Regions from separate parts of the Chryseobacterium sp. BIGb0232 genome, predicted to be linked through region 2. Evidence: riboswitches for the same ligand, from Rfam matches in the RefSeq annotation. Region 2 holds a riboswitch; the other holds the start of a gene.
The links. A riboswitch is a leader RNA that binds a small molecule or an ion and turns the genes downstream of it on or off. The one in region 2 is predicted to bind S-adenosylmethionine.
Positions count from the first base shown of each region.

Region 1: linked by a shared signal. The riboswitch ahead of M2372_RS11550 (alpha/beta fold hydrolase) and the one ahead of M2372_RS12365 (TonB-dependent receptor) in region 2 are both predicted to bind S-adenosylmethionine.

Region 1 is NZ_JANUEH010000004.1:14,348-18,570, reverse strand. Features, by position in the region: gene M2372_RS11555 (MGH1-like glycoside hydrolase domain-containing protein) at 1-2,260, opposite strand, end outside; SAM riboswitch class I at 2,449-2,556, shown strand; gene M2372_RS11550 (alpha/beta fold hydrolase) at 2,617-3,555, shown strand; gene M2372_RS11545 (ACT domain-containing protein) at 3,559-4,223, shown strand, end outside.
Region 2 is NZ_JANUEH010000004.1:180,599-184,821, reverse strand. Features, by position in the region: gene M2372_RS12370 (hypothetical protein) at 1-1,011, shown strand, start outside; SAM riboswitch class I at 1,636-1,732, shown strand; gene M2372_RS12365 (TonB-dependent receptor) at 1,816-4,223, shown strand, end outside.

The DNA.
Region 1 (4,223 bases), 170 kb from region 2:
CACGCCAGTTACTGTTTCCGCCAAACATTCTGCTGTCGCTTTCGGCAGGAGTATAGTACACTACATTTTCATTACCATGAACAGAGAACACAAAAGGATTTTCTTCGTATACTTTAGACATAGCCCGAATTCCATAAGAACTTAGAAATTCTTTCTCATCAAGCATTCTTGTCAATACTTTTGTCAGTCTGTTTTTACGGAGAATACTCATCAGATGTTTTCTTCCCTGGCCTTCCTCATCCCAGTGAGAAACAAGCTTGGTGAGTTCTGGTTTATTTTTTAAAATCCATTCCATTCTTGTTTTGAAATTGGGCATCTTTTCCAGGAGGCGATGATCTACAATTTCTACGGCAAATAATGGAATTAATCCAACAATACTTCTCAATCGTAAAGAAACACTGTTTCCATTTCCAAGCTGAAGAACATCATAGAAAAATCCGTCTTCTTCATTCCATAACCCTTTCGTTCCTTCACCCAGATTCTCCATTGCTTCCGCGATATAAAGATAATGCTCAAAGAATTTGATCGCCATATCCTCATATACCTGATAGTATTGAGCAAGTTCCATAGCAATTCGCATCATGTTCAGTGCATACATGGCCATCCAGCTCGTTCCGTCAGCCTGCTCCAGATGTTGACCATCCTCTAAAACAGTATTTCGATCAAAGGCTCCAATATTATCCAGTCCAAGGAATCCGCCTCCGAAAATATTCTTTCCGTTTTTATCCTTTCGGTTCACCCACCAGGTGAAGTTGAGCAGAAGTTTCTGGAATACTTTTTCAAGGAATAGTAAGTCAGGCTTACCATTATTTTTTTCATCAATCTTAAAAACCCTGAAGCATGACCATGCATGTACAGGTGGATTTACATCGCTCATATTCCATTCATAGGCTGGCAGCTGTCCGTTAGGATGCATATACCATTCTTTGGTCAGAAGTAAAAGCTGTCCTTTGGCAAATTCAGCATCAATGATGGATATAGGAACACAGTGAAAAGCAAGATCCCAGGTTGCATACCATGGATATTCCCATTTATCAGGCATCGAAATAATATCCTTATTGTGAAGATGGTTCCATTCTGTATTTCTTACATAATCATTAAAGTTTCTCGGTGCTTCAAAGTTCGGATCCCCTTTCAGCCATTTTCCAATATTGTAGTGATAGAACTGTTTATTCCACAAAAGCCCGGCAAAAGCCTGCCTTTGTACATTCCTTTCATCTTCATTGGTAGTATCATTTTGAATTTCATGATAAAACTCTTCCGCTTCCGCCTGTCTTGCTGTAAAAATCTCATCAAAACGTTCAAAGGGCTCATCGCTTTCATCAGGACATAACCTGAATTCAAAGACCTGGGATTGTCCGGCTCCAATAAGTTCATCAATTAAGAAAGAAGCTTTGGTTCCCTTTTTTTCAGGATTTACCGTATTGCTGTGATGGATGATGAAATCATTGATTCCATCTTTAAAATAAGTGTTTTCTGCCTGTGGGGCTCCATACAGCTTTGGAGTATTGGTTTCATTCTCGCAAAATACACTTTGAGCATTCCTGTTTCTTGAATAAAACTTTTTGATGGAAATACTGTCGTGCCCAATATTGATACTTCCGTCATGTGAAGCATTCATTTCTCCTTTATAGGTATTGTAACCCCATTTCCAGTTATTTCTGAACCATGCAGTAGGTGCTACTGCAATAGGAGCGTCATACTGACTTCGGTTACAAACCGTTATTTTGACGAGAATATCATTGTGGTCAGCCTTACAATATTCAATGAAAATATCAAAATAGGCATCATTATCAAAAATCCCTGTATCAAAGATTTCATATTCCGGTTCCTGTTTGCTGCGTCTACCGTTTTCTGCAACAAGTTCATCATAAGGGAATTCATTGATCGGATATTTATAAACCATCTTCATATAGCTATGAGTAGGTGTATTATCCAGATAATAGAAAATTTCCTTGATGTCTTCACCATGGTTTCCCTGTGGATTACTCAATCCAAAGAAGCGTTCCTTAACGATTTTATCCCTTTTATTCCAAAACGAAAGAGCAAAACAGAACAATTGCTTTACATCAGAAATTCCGGCAATACCTTCTTCACCCCAACGGTAGGTATAGCTTTCCGCATTATTATGATTGGTGTAATTCCATGCATTTCCGTTCGGGCTATAATCTTCCCGTACATTTCCCCATTGCCGGTTGCTTACATAAGGTCCCCAGTTTTTCCATTTGGTATCTTGTAATCTTTCTTTTTCGGCGATCATATATCATCATTTTTCCATACGAAGGTAGTTTTTTTGCAAAATAATTCCAATTCCTTTTATCTGAAGAATTATTAATATACTCTTGAAATACTTGTGTTTAAGGGCTTTTTTAAATATTAAATTATTTTTTTTTTGATTTTAAAAGAAAAGAACTACCTTTGCATCATTCGTTCATTCAAATATTGAAAATGTTATCAAGAAAGGTTGAGGGATTAGACCCTATGAAACCTTAGCAACCCTTTGCGCAAGCAAAGAAGGTGCTACGTTCTACCAAAGTAATTTTGGACAGATAACTTACTGAAGTTCTTTTCAGCCATTTCCTGTGGCATTTTCAATTGTATTAAAATTTAATAGAATTGAAAACAGAACTAAACTATATTAATCTTTCGTATCAAACTCATTCCCAAAAGGAATACAATATCTCGTTGAGCTATGAGCTTTTCGGGAAAGACCTGTTTACAGCCCCTATCATATTAATCAACCATGCCCTTACCGGAAATTCAAACGTATCCGGAGAAAAAGGCTGGTGGAAACAATTGGTAGGCGAAAATCAGATTGTTGATATCAATAAATATACTGTTCTGTGTTTCAACATTCCCGGAAACGGATACGATCATTTTTTAATTGAAAACTATGAAGACTTTACTCCTTCAGATATTGCTAATATATTTCTGAAAGGACTGGAAGCTTTACATATCAAAAACCTATATGCCATTATTGGAGGCTCATTGGGTGGGGGAATCGCATGGGAAATGTTAGCAAAACAACCCAAGCTGGCAGAAATTTTCATTCCTATTGCCTGTGATTACAGAACCCATGATTGGTTGCATGCCCAATGTCTGGTTCAGAAATTTTTATTGAATGATAAAGAAGAACCATTACAAAAAGCAAGAATCCATGCCATGCTGTGCTATAGAACTCCGGAATCACTTAATGACAGATTTCAAACTCAATACAATCAGGACAAGCAACGCCTGGAATCGGAAGACTGGCTGGTTTACCATGGCAATGCACTCAACGAGAGATTTAGTTTAAGTGCATACAAGCTGATGAATCATTTGCTGATGAATATAAATACTGATGAAACAGCTCTGGAGAGCATAGAGGCACGAATGCACATGATCTCCGTAGATACAGATTTATTCTTCCCGGCTTCTGAAATCCGAATGTGTTTTGAGAATCTGAAAAAGAAAAAGGAAAATATCTCTTATCACGAGATCCAATCTATACACGGGCATGATGCCTTCCTAATGGAATATCAACAATTAAATAATATCATAAAAAACATTTTATAAGTAATGAAAAATGCTAAAGAAATAAAATTTTTGAAGAACAGATCAATTGTCAAATTTGAAGGAGAAGATTTCTTAGGGGAAATCGGAATTGACGGACGAATTTTTAAAGCGCTTACTTTAGCGCGTATCAGTGTGGGAGTAATTTCCCAGCAAGCCATAGAAAACGGAATTTCCATTTTAGTTCATGAAAATGATGCTGAAAAAGCAGTAGCTTGTCTTATTGATGAGTTTGAAGCAGAAAGAAAATCAGGAAAAGTATCTCAAATATATAGTATCAACAATGTTTCTGTGATCGGTTTTGTAGCAGAAGATTCTAATAAAGTCTTTGCAGAATTGGCAAGAAATAATGTTTTTCCATTGCTTTTAAACCAGGTTGCCGGTGAAAACAGAGTAAACATCGTGGTGACTTCTTCACAGGATGAAAAAACCAGAAACATCATAGAATCTGAGATCTTCAAAAAACCGAAGACTGTTCATTTAGCGATCATAGGCCATGGAAATGTAGGAAAAACATTAATTGAACAGGTTCTTGAATCTTCAGAAGAAATTAAAAGACGTAAAAAAGTAGACCTTAAAGTAGTTGCAGTAGCCAATTCAAAGAAAATAGCATTCAACAAAAAAGGGTTTGATAGTAACTGGTCTGATGAGGTTTTAACAGCAGAACATTC
Region 2 (4,223 bases):
ACGATCCCATATACTGCGGGTAACGGAGGTCCTTATGCGGCACAAAGTATTGCTTCTACAGGGGTAACAGGCCTTACAGCTACTATTGCTGCCGGGAACTTGAATAATGGATCGGGAAGCCTTACCTATACAGTAAGTGGGACACCTGCATCATCAGGAACAGCGAGCTTTGCAGTTACCATAGGAGGTTCTACATGTACGGTAAACTTTACCGTAAATGCAGGATATGATTTGTCTAAGTTGAAAATACTTTCTGTAGGAGCATCGCCTTTTGGGGTAGATGGTGCTGCTAGCGGGTTAGGTGCTGTAATGAATAATCCATTTATTTTCAGTTCTTATTATCCTGGTGGAAGTAATCCTGCTGCGATGATCCAAACAACCGGACAATGGAGTGTGACAAGACGTGTTGTGGGTAGTGGCGGTATTAACGACTTAAATATTGGCGGGTATAAATTACTATTGGTATCCTATACTTATGATCTTACAAGTGCTGCGGAAGTAAGTGCTGTACAGACGTTTGTAAATAACGGAGGTACTGTTATATGGTATAGTGAAACAACTGGGGCGAATACCCTAAACATGATCAGGGCTTACGCAGGAGCTGGTGCAACTCAAGGAACCTGGAGTGATTGTTTTGCTTATAATATTCCTTCATCTTCTGCGTTGAATGGTGATTTTGGAGATGCACGGAACACTTTATTAGGGAATGATGCCTGTACTTCAAGAGATTTAAGCAATTATGATTCCTCTTTAATTGAGGCTATGTCAGTATCTCAAACTACAGGAAATGTTGTAGCATTTAAATCTAAAACTAAAGAATTCTATTGGTTTGGTGATGGCGGAGTAACTAGGTATAATGGAACTGTACCTCCGGTAAGTGGTAATACATCTCCTTGGTTACTAGATGGTAATAAGAAGCCTGTCATTGGACAATGGAACGGACAAGGTAATGTTGCTAACTCCATTGTAATGATGAATATCATTGTAAAAGCTCTGAAAGCTGCTCAATAAGTAGGATAGATTTAATTTTATATAATAAAGAGACAGTTGATTAGCTGTCTCTTTTTATGGGTCTATGAAGTTTAATTCCAGGTTTGAAACGGTTTCTGAAGTTTTTCGGTGGATGTTTAATTCATACTCCCAAATGCATATTTTATGATATAATTGATGGATTTCTACTATTTCCGGTAATTTATTATACGGCTAAATTTGTTGTAAAGCATTTCATAAAAAGAATGAACCTTATGATGGGATTTTTAATGCTCATTATCAGATTTTATTTATAATTAGAAATTTTGACTCATAGATACATACAGTGTTTGGTGATTAATGGCTTGTGGACCGATTGTTGAATTGCTTTTAGAGAAGAGGTTTTCATTGATTGTACGCAGGCTGTTTTTTTGAGATTTGATTTGGATGATGGCACGCAAGTGCCATTTTTTTTGTTTCTATATTATTTTGAATTATCGATAATGATTTTTGTCATGTTTGAAAAAGTGATAATCTTTGTAATTCCTTTTTACTATGGCTTTTAATAAAAACTTATGTTAATTTTTGAAAATTTATCATGAAAAAATAATAAGTCTACTTGTTTTATAGACTAAAAGTTTATAGCTTTGCAACCATATTTCGATCGGCTTATAAAGAAAGATGGAGGGAACTGACCCAATGATATCTTGACAACCTGCATTATGTAAGGTGTTACATTCAGCCTTTAAAGGAAAAATAAGCATTTGGTTTATCGTATTTATCGATGCCCTTTGCTGTCTTTTCAGTAAAGGGTAAAATTTTAATATATGGTAAATAAAATTGATTATGATTAATAAAAATTTATTCAATTCTAAAATTTGGATTCCACCGGTTGCTGCATTTTTCTTAGGTGTGGTAAGTGTAAGCGGACAGAATTCCAAACCAAAAAAAGATACACTTAAAGAAAAGGAAATTGATGAAGTGGTTGTCGTAGCTTACGGAAAAGCAAAACGAAACAGCTATACCGGTTCAGTGGCAACAATTTCCAGTGATAAAATAAATAACAGACCTGTAACCAATGTTACAAAAGCGCTGGAAGGAATGGTGCCCGGAGTTCAGGTTACAGGAGCTTCAGGGCAACCCGGAGCAACATCTGCGATCAGGATCCGTGGGATTGGCTCCGTAAGTGCTTCCAGTGATCCGTTATACGTTGTAGACGGAATTCCTTTTGATGGAAACCTGAATGCTATCAGCCCGAATGATATAGAATCTATCAGTGTGCTGAAAGATGCTACGGCAAGTGCATTGTACGGTTCAAGAGGAGCGAATGGGATCATTATCGTTACTACAAAGTCCGGTAAAAAAGGGGAAGCCAGAGTAAATCTTAATATCAGTCAGGGATTCTCAGGCAGAGCCGTAAAAGATTATGAACAGGTAAATACAGATCAGTACTTTCAATTATATTGGGAGGCAATGAGAAACGGATATCAATCTGGTTCAATCTCTGCACAACAGGCCGCACAGATGGCAACAGATAATATTATTTCTAATCTGGGAATTAATCCTTATGGCGGCAATTATCAAAAACCAATAGGAACTGACGGGAAATTATTACCGGGAGCAAGAGCTTTATGGAATGATGACTGGAGAGACGTTTTGCAAAGGGTGGCTTCCAGAAATCAGGTGGATCTGGACATCAGTGGCGGAAGTGAAAAAAGTAACTATTTCTTCTCATTAGGATATCTGGATGATAAAGGAATGGCAATTGAATCTGGATTTAAGAGATATAATACAAGATTAAAGCTTAATTCGGAGGTGAAAAAATGGTTGAATGTTGGGGTAAACTTAAGTTATACCAATAGTATTCAGCAGGCTCCAAGTTCTTCAGATTCGAAATCCAGTAACATTATTCAGGCTGCAAGAGTAGTTCCGTCTTTCTATCCTTACTATGAAAGAAACCCGGACGGGTCTTATGTACTGGATGCAGAAGGAAACAAAGTATTTGATTTCGGAAGATACAGACCTACTGTAGCACTTTCAAACCAGAATTTAGCGGCAAGCTTACCATTAGATAAGAATGAAAATAAGATCGATAACTTTTCGGGAAAAGGGTTTATGGAATTCACTTTCCTTCCGGAGCTGAAGTTCAGATCAAGCTTTTCATTGGATCTTGTGAGTTATAATGAACACTATTATACGAATCCACTTCTTGGACAAAGTAAAGAGACCGGAGGATCTGTATCAAAAGCGAATAACAGAACCCTTTCTTATACAACCAGTAATATCCTGACCTATGATAAAAGGTTTGGAAGACATCATATTAATGTGTTGGGAGGTCATGAATTTTATAAATATGACTACCAAACCATTTCCGGTAGCAGACAAGGCTTCTCATTACCTAACTATTATGAGCCGGATGCTGCCTCTTTACTGGTAGATTTTACAGGAAACAGTGATAAATTAAGCTTATTGAGTTTTCTTGGAAAAGTAGAATATGATTTTGATAACAAATACTTCTTATCCGCTTCAGGAAGGGCGGACAGTTCTTCAAGATTTTTGAAAGAAAACAGGTGGGGGAGATTCTGGTCAGTAGGAGGATCCTGGAAACTTTCGAACGAAGAGTTTATTAAAAACTTGAATTTCTTTAATCAACTTACACTGCGTGCTAGTTATGGAGGACAGGGAAATGATAAACTACTGAAGCCAAACGGACAGCCACTGTATTATGCTTATCCGGAATTATATAAAGACTTTAGCCTGGCCGGAGAACCGGGAAAAACACTGGAAAAAGTAGGGACGCCTAATCTGAAGTGGGAAACCAACCTTAATCTGAACATAGGTTTGGAGTTTGCGATTTTGAACAACAGAATCAAAGGAAATGTGGAATATTTTGAGCGAAAAAGTAAGGACCTTCTGTTTAATGTCCCGGTTGCTCCATCTTTGGGAATCGGTGATTATCCTGCCAATATAGGAACCATAAAGAATACAGGTTTTGAATTTTCATTGTTCACAACCCCTGTTAAAACCAGCGATTTTCAGTGGAATGTTGATGTTAACCTGAGTACTCTCAATAACAAAATAACAAAATTGCCGGGCGGACCTTTCGCGATAGGATCTACCAAACAGCTGAATGTAGGAGGTTCTGTATATGATTTTTATATCCAGGAATGGGTTGGAGTAGATCCAAGTAACGGAAAACCATTGTGGAAAACCATTACGAAAGATGCCAATGGAAATAATGTGGAAGGAACAAC